Allorhodopirellula heiligendammensis: one gene and its partner. The protein of the gene in region 1 interacts with the protein of each later gene in a pairwise test. Links are inferred from orthologs where the notes say so. Each region holds a gene or a part of one and is shown on either strand. Other genes may lie near its edges.

Evidence for each region. Proteins that work in one complex are often made in the same cells at the same time.
Region 2: the proteins of tpiA (region 1) and pepT interact in binary tests that used the Escherichia coli proteins (3 or more experiments, as listed by UniProt). The link is inferred for Allorhodopirellula heiligendammensis from one-to-one orthologs.

What each region holds. Positions count from the first base shown.
Region 1 is NZ_SJPU01000001.1:1,853,097-1,857,000, forward strand. Bases 908-3,904 are described here. They hold tpiA (triose-phosphate isomerase), read right to left. Parts: upstream 2,784-3,904; coding sequence 2,031-2,783; downstream 908-2,030. Other genes in these bases: Poly21_RS07010 (YicC/YloC family endoribonuclease), read right to left, coding at 908-1,196; secG (preprotein translocase subunit SecG), read right to left, coding at 1,313-1,900; aroF (3-deoxy-7-phosphoheptulonate synthase), read right to left, coding at 2,780-3,871. Also shown: gmk (guanylate kinase), read right to left, coding at 1-177; more of Poly21_RS07010, read right to left, coding at 228-907. UniProt on the Escherichia coli protein: Involved in the gluconeogenesis. Catalyzes stereospecifically the conversion of dihydroxyacetone phosphate (DHAP) to D-glyceraldehyde-3-phosphate (G3P).
Region 2 is NZ_SJPU01000002.1:1,920,668-1,924,088, forward strand. What follows is about bases 454-3,421. They hold pepT (peptidase T), read right to left. Parts: upstream 2,587-3,421; coding sequence 1,321-2,586; downstream 454-1,320. Other genes in these bases: Poly21_RS17460 (hypothetical protein), read left to right, coding at 454-518; Poly21_RS17465 (DUF4332 domain-containing protein), read right to left, coding at 515-1,243; odhB (2-oxoglutarate dehydrogenase complex dihydrolipoyllysine-residue succinyltransferase), read right to left, coding at 2,763-3,421. In the rest of the region: more of Poly21_RS17460, read left to right, coding at 210-453. UniProt on the Escherichia coli protein: Cleaves the N-terminal amino acid of tripeptides.

The sequences.
Region 1 (3,904 bases):
ATAATCCTTTCCGTCCACTTCGCCGTCTCGGGGCAGGCGGGTGGTTGCGGAAATTGACGTCGCCAGTGGCAGCTGACAGACTTCTCGCAGTCGGGTGGTGACGGTCGACTTGCCCGCACCGCTGGGGCCGGAAATGATCACGAGTTGGCCCGGATGAGCCGTTTTTCCATGTGACATGGGACGGTGATCCAGTACGTTGGGATTGGTTTGGATGGTCATGGTGGCGTTCACTCCAAATTCTGGACGAGTTCGCGCATCCGCTCAATCGCACATTTGATTTCGACAATATGTTCAGCAATCTCAGCGTTACCCGCTTTGCTGCCAATGGTGTTGGTCTCGCGGAACATTTCTTGAATAACAAAATCCAATTTTCGTCCCACCGCTTCATTCGCCGCCCCCTGGGCGTCGTTCTCGCCACGGGTCTGATCCGCTGCGTGCGTGCCCGCCAACACACCCCCGAATAACTCTAGGTGGCTGGCCAGCCGGGTGAGCTCTTCGCTGATGTCACTGCGATCGGCAAAAATCTGAACTTCACGGATGATATCCACTGGATCGGTGGGCAGATGTTGCTCAGCGAGTGCCTTCTGGATCTTTTCAGTCAACCGGTCACGGTACCGCTGAATCACCGTTGGTGCGAGCCCTAGGATCGTTTGAGCACGCCCACCAATCATCTCGAGATCTGCTTGCAGCACCCGGGCCATGGCAACTGCTTCGTGATGCCGCATGTGATTGAATCGCTGCACTGCCAACGCCACGCCTTCGGCCACCAGCTGCCGCCGCTGCTCGACCTGCGCGTCGTCGCAGTCATCATCCCTGTCACCCGTCAGCACCCCCGGCAACGTCAGCAGGGCGCTCAAATCGATTTGTGTCGGCACAGATAGCTGCTGCCCCGTCGCAGCAGCCAACTGGCTGGCGTAGGCCTTCACGACAGCTTGGTTGATCCGTGGCAGATCTTGCCCCGGTGGTGGCTTCAACGTGGCATGGACGGTCACCGTTCCGCGTTCAATCTGACCACGGAGGCCTGCCGAAATCTCAGACTCGTGGGCCGACAACGCATCGTTGGTGCGCAGCACGAGCTTCAGTCCACGATGATTGACCGATCGCAACTCGATAACGAGTGTCCCCGCCTCGCTGCTGACTTCGCTCCGGCCCTGCCCAGTCATGCTTCGTAAATGCGGGTAGGGTTGCTCAGGCATGCAGTATGAGTGGGGAGATGGGAGTGAGGGAGGCACAGAAATGACGGGATTGCGCGTGGTGGATCTTGTCAACGATCCACCAGCGTTTGCGTCCGTGCTGATGACTTGAACCGTTGCTACTCTGCGGCGGTTTCAGTAGCTGGCTCAGCATCTGCGGCTTCCGCTTCCGCCGGAGCGGTCTCGGAGGATGCTGCGTCGTCGCTTGGCGGCGTTGCTTCGCTCGCGTCTGGGGTTTCAGTCGGCACAACCGTACCTTCGGTTTCGGCAGGCGCCTCGGCCTCGGCATCCGCTGGCACGAGCGTGGCATCCTCTGCATCGCTGTCTTGATCGTCGGAAGTGGGGATTACCAATCCACTCGATGTGTCGGCGGCTTCATCGTCGCCAGGTCCGGCAGAAAGGTCAGACTCCAGCGACGCCGTCGAGGTCATATGCGGGCCGAGTTCCCACATCGCAAACGCACACACGAAAATCCAGATGCCAGCGAGGGAAACGGTCAGAACCGTGAAGGTATCTCCCGCCTTGCTACCGAAGGCGCTCTGGCCGCCTGCACCACCAAGAGCACCCGCCAGACCACCACCGCGACCGCGCTGCAGCAAAATCAGCAGAATCAAAAACAGGGAAAGGAACGCCATCAGCATTCCCAACAACATGCTGACGAAGCTGCCCAGCAGGCAAAACTGAGTGAAATCGATGGAATGGATCATGCTTTGGTCTTTGAAAAAGCTGCTAGCTATTAGCTACTAGCCTCTAGCCGTCATTGTGGAAATTGGGGTTGGCATGGCCACAACGCGGCCATTGGTCTGAAAAAGCTGGTAGCTAAACGCTAAGCGTTCCTTAGCTATTGATGATACCGGCGAAGTCTTCGACTTTGAGGCTGGCACCACCGACGAGGGCACCGTCGATGTTAGGTTGGGCGAGCAATTCAGAGGCATTGCTGGGTTTGACGCTGCCACCGTACTGAATTCGGATTTGGGCTGCTACATCGGGCGTGAACATTTTGCCGAGCAAATCGCGGATGAACGCATGCACTGCTTCGGCCTGCTCCTTCGTGGCGACTTTGCCGGTGCCAATTGCCCAGACTGGTTCGTAAGCGATCACGATGCCCGCCGCACGAGCTTCGTCGAGCCCTTCGAGCGAACCGCGAATTTGCGATTCAACGACCGCTTCGGTCTCATTGGTCTCACGCTGCTGCAGTGTTTCACCGACGCACACAATCGGCACCAGGTTGCCCGCGAGGGCCGCATGCAACTTCTTACTGACATCGGCATCGGTCTCGCCCATCAACTGCCGGCGCTCACTGTGGCCGAGGATCACAAAGCGGCAGCCGACGTCGGTCAGCATCGACGCGTTGAGCTCGCCGGTGAAGGCACCATCGTCCGCTGCATACAGATTCTGTGCACCGACTTCGACGGGCGTGCCTGCGGTGACGTCGGCGACGGCTGCGAGATAAGCGGCGGGCGGGCACAGAACGACTTCAACCGCAGGCGACTTGCCGACGGCGTCGACAATTCCCTTGGCGAGCGAACGGGCAGATGCCGATCGCATGTTCATTTTCCAGTTTCCGGCGATCAATGTACGTCGAGTCACGCGAGAGCCTCGGTAGGTGGTTGCGGGTTGTTTTTAGGTGAATGATCGGGTTTGCCCGCGGTGCCCGCGAGCGGTGAAATTGTCTTGCCGAGCAGGTCGGCCATCAATCGCATCTGCTGCAATATTTGCTTGTATTGTTCGGGCAGCAATGCCTGCGGCCCATCGCTCTTGGCTTCTTCGGGGCAGTCGTGAACTTCAATATGAACACCATCCGCTCCCGCGGCGAGTCCAGCCAGGGCACAGGGCGGAATCAAATCGGGCCGTCCCGTCGCGTGCGAAGGATCGACGATCATGGGCAGGTGCGTCAACCCTTGCACCACAGGCACGGCGGCAACATCGAAAAGATTCCGTGTCGACGGATCAAAACTCTTGATGCCCCGCTCGCATAAAACGACGTTGGGATTGCCTTCCGAGAGAATGTATTCAGCGCTCATGAGCAGGTCGGCGATCGTAGCACTCATGCCTCGTTTGAGCAGGACCGGCCGCGATGACTTGCCGACTTCCGTCAATAGCACGAAATTTTGCATGTTCCGGGCTCCGATCTGCAGCATGTCCGCGTACTGAGCTACCAGCTCGACGTTGCGTGGATCGGTGATCTCCGTGACCACGGGGATGCCGAATCGATCGCCGACGTCGCGCAGGATCTCAAGTCCTTTTTCGCCCAAGCCTTGGAATGCATAGGGACTCGTACGTGGTTTGTAAGCTCCGCCGCGAAACAAGTTCGCCCCCGACTCACAGACGCTTTCGGCAATCCGCATCATCCGTTCGCGGTCCTCAACGCTGCACGGCCCGGCGATCATGCCGAGTTGCCCGCCGCCGATTTTGACACCGGAAACGTCGATCACGCTCGATTCAGGATGGGCCTCACGCGACGCCAGCTTATAGGGCGGCAGGACCGGGATCACTTGGCTGACGCCGGGCAGCGAACTGAGTGTTTCCTGGCTAACCTGAGATTCATCGCCGATCAGGCCAATGATCGTGCGATAGGTGCCCCGGCTGAGATGAGTTTGCAGCCCCCAGCCTTCGACTCGTGCAATCACGCGGTCGATTTGTTCGTCAGAGACACCGTTTTTCAGAATCAAAATCACAAAAATAGCCTGCCAGGCTGTTCAAATAGTGGA
Region 2 (3,421 bases), on another replicon or contig:
GACGGTGCCTGCAGTCGGCCAAGACAAATGATCCCGAGAGCCATCGGGATCTGTCCTTCAGCGACCTACTCCGCAGGATCATCGTGGATGCTAAACTGATTCTGATCGACCAATGCCAGTGTCGCGATCGACGCAGATCAATTAATGAGCGCAGTAGCAGCCGGACACCGCATCTCCGTTTTCCACATCACGCTGTTGTTGATCGGCCTATGCCCATCGGTTTATTCGTCCTGTTGTTTTTGAGCGTGTTGATTTTTCGCCGTGCGCGACGTGTCGGTCGGTCTGGACTCGCTTGGATCGCTTGGCTTTGGCTGGCAACGTTTGGAGTAGCCATTGCGATCAATTTTGCTTGCATGATTGGAATTCTGCTGTGGCACGACTGGGCGATCTCAGCGGAAGAATTGCGGTCAGCTCTCCACCTGCCATCCGCCGTGGGCATGATTGCCGGTGCGGCGTTCGCGATGTCGCGAGCTGGCCGCACATGGACGTCGAGGTGGGAAACGAACTCCGACGCTTAAGCGACTTGTTGTGTCATGTGGGGCGTCCCTGCCGAGGCGGATTCGACCATCTCGCGACAACTGGCGACCCAGGTCTTCACACGTCGCAGACTGGGGACGCTGCGGTGACCGATCAGTTTGCTGCCACGACTGCTCAGTGAAAAGCGTTCGAGATCGCGATGCAGTTGAGCGGCGGATTCGCGGGCGAGACTGGCAACGCTGCGACGATGGATCGCCACGAGCAGGAGGGCGTCGCGGGGCATCATCGACTCGATGCCCAGGGCTAGCTTGATCGCCGCCCGGTAACGCCGGATGGCGCGTTCGGCTCGTTGTGGGTTGCGAAAAGTCGCTGCGACCTTGCTGAGATCGCTGTAGATCAAATCGCCCGCGGTCTGGATGCCGACCGCTGCGAGCTGGCGACAACGTGGCGGTGGGCAAATATTCAGGTGCTCCAGTCGCATCGCTAATAGACGGGCGCGGTGGGATGCCAGGCTGGACTCGTGCGGAGTCAGGACCATGCTGCGACGACTTGGCTTGCGTCGCCGCTGCGGCCCTGGCATGGGATGATCCGCTGGAGCTGGATCGAGCTCGACGCTCGGCGCCACAGCGACGCAGGAATCGGCCGATCGCAAGGCGGTGAGTGTCGTGGGCGGGGCGGAGATTTCTGGCAGATTGACCAGGAAGACCACGTCTTCGCTGCCGCCGCGTTTGGTGGCAGACACCAAACGTTTGAAAAACTCGAACATGTGAAAAGACTCCTGGGAGAAGAAGCATCCGAGACATGTCCGCGATAGCAAGTCGGCGGGGGGCACGACTAGGCCAATTAGGAGCGTTTTTCTCCCCACAATCTCAACAATTCGATCAAATGTTTCGTCGCATCGCACATTTCATTCAAGTTTGCGAACTCGAGGACGCTGTGAATATTGTGCTGCCCGCTGGATAAGTTCGGCGTCGGCAGCCCTTTCTCGGTCAACTGGCTACCGTCGGTGCCGCCACGAACAATCTCGCGAGTACAACTGACGCCAATATTTGAGAAGGCCCTCTCGGCCAGCGACACGGCTTCGGGTAGCCGCTCGAGTCCCTCGCGAAGATTGCGGTACTGCTTTCGCACAGCACATTGCACCCGCGTCCCAGATATGTCTGCTGCTGCGGCTTCAGCGAGTTGTTGCACGCGGTGAGCGTATTGGGCGAGTTGCTCGGTATCAAAGGAACGCAATATTAACTCCACGCGAGTGGCTCCGACACCGCCGTGAATGTCGTGCACGTGAATGAAACCGTCGCGGCCTTCGGTTGTTTCGGGGGTCTCGCTGGCAATGGGTAATGACTCCACGAATCTCGCCGCCGCGCGAGTGGAATTCACCATCCGGTCTTTCGCGATCGCGGGGTGGATATTGTGACCAGTGAACGTCACCGTGACCGCGTCGGCAGAGAACGTCTCCACGTCGATTTGTCCGCGCCCCCCACCATCGATGGTATAAGCGACCGTGGCGGCGAGTTGCGTTAAATCAACCTTATCGGTGCCGTGGCCGATCTCCTCGTCGCAGGTCATCACCACGCGCAGCGGGCCGTGCGGGATTTCGGGATGCTCCATCAACGTGTGGGCGGCTTCCATGATGATTGCGACCCCCGCTTTGTCGTCACCGCCGAGCAGGGTTGTACCGTCGGTCGTGATCAGAGTATCACCGACCATCTGTTCTAATTCGACGCAGTTGGCCACGGCGATTACGGCACCATTGGGCAGAGCAATATCACCGCCGGCATAGTTCTCGATGACTTGCGGGTGAACGCTGTCGCTTGGAGCCTCGGGTGAGGTATCCAGATGGGCGACAGCAGCCACGACAGGCACATCGCCAGCAATGGTTGCGGGGACTGTCGCGATCACTAAACCGTCGCAAGTGAGCTCCACACCCTCAATGCCCATCGCGGTTAACTCGTCGGCGAGGAGTTTCCCCAATACGAGTTGCTTGGCGCTGCTCGGGTAGGTTTGCGACTGGGGATCCGCAGCAGTATCGAGTCGGACATACCGAAGAAATCGGTCGAGCAAGCGGTCGGAGCGGAGTCGAAGGTCAGTGATGGACGTAGCCGGCATGGTCGGATTCGCGGTCGCGAGAACTAAGAATGGGGCGTGGTAATGCTCTCTTGCCAGACGCAGAGGTTATGTGACTTCCGGTCCGATGAGCTAACCGTTTCGTTGTACCGCTCCGCTCAGCAAAGCGGAGGGAGCGGTTAAGACACGATCGTATATCACTAGTCAACAGACGCCGCTCAAACCTCGAGGAACAACCGTGATGGGTCTTCGACCATATCTTTGATCGCGACTAAGAAACCGACTGCTTCGCGTCCGTCGACGATCCGGTGATCGTACGTCAACGCGATGTACATCATCGGTCGGATCACGACTTGGCCATCCTCGGCAACCGGGCGCTCTTGGATCGAATGCAATCCGAGAATACCGCTCTGCGGCGGGTTGACGATGGGGGTGCTCAGCAGCGACCCGTAGATGCCGCCATTGCTGATTGTGAATGTGCCGCCCATCAAATCGCTCGGCTGCAGTCGGTTCTCGCCCGCCAGGCGGGCATACTCCGCGATCGAGCCTTCAATTTGCGAGAATGACATCCGCTCGACATTTCGCAGCACGGGAACGACAAGTCCTTTGCCGCCGCCGATTGCGATGCCGATGTCCTGGTAGTTTTTGTAGACCATCGCATCGCCGCGAATTTCCGCATTGACGGCAGGGAAGCGTCGCAATGCCTCGACGGCCGCCTTGGCGAAAAATGACATGAAGCCGAGCTTGACACCGTGCTTTTTGGCAAAGGCATCTTTGTACTTGCTGCGGATTTGCATCACCGGTTGCATATTGATTTCGTTGAACGTCGTCAACAATGCTGCGGTTTGCTGTGCCTGGACGAGACGTGATGCAATGG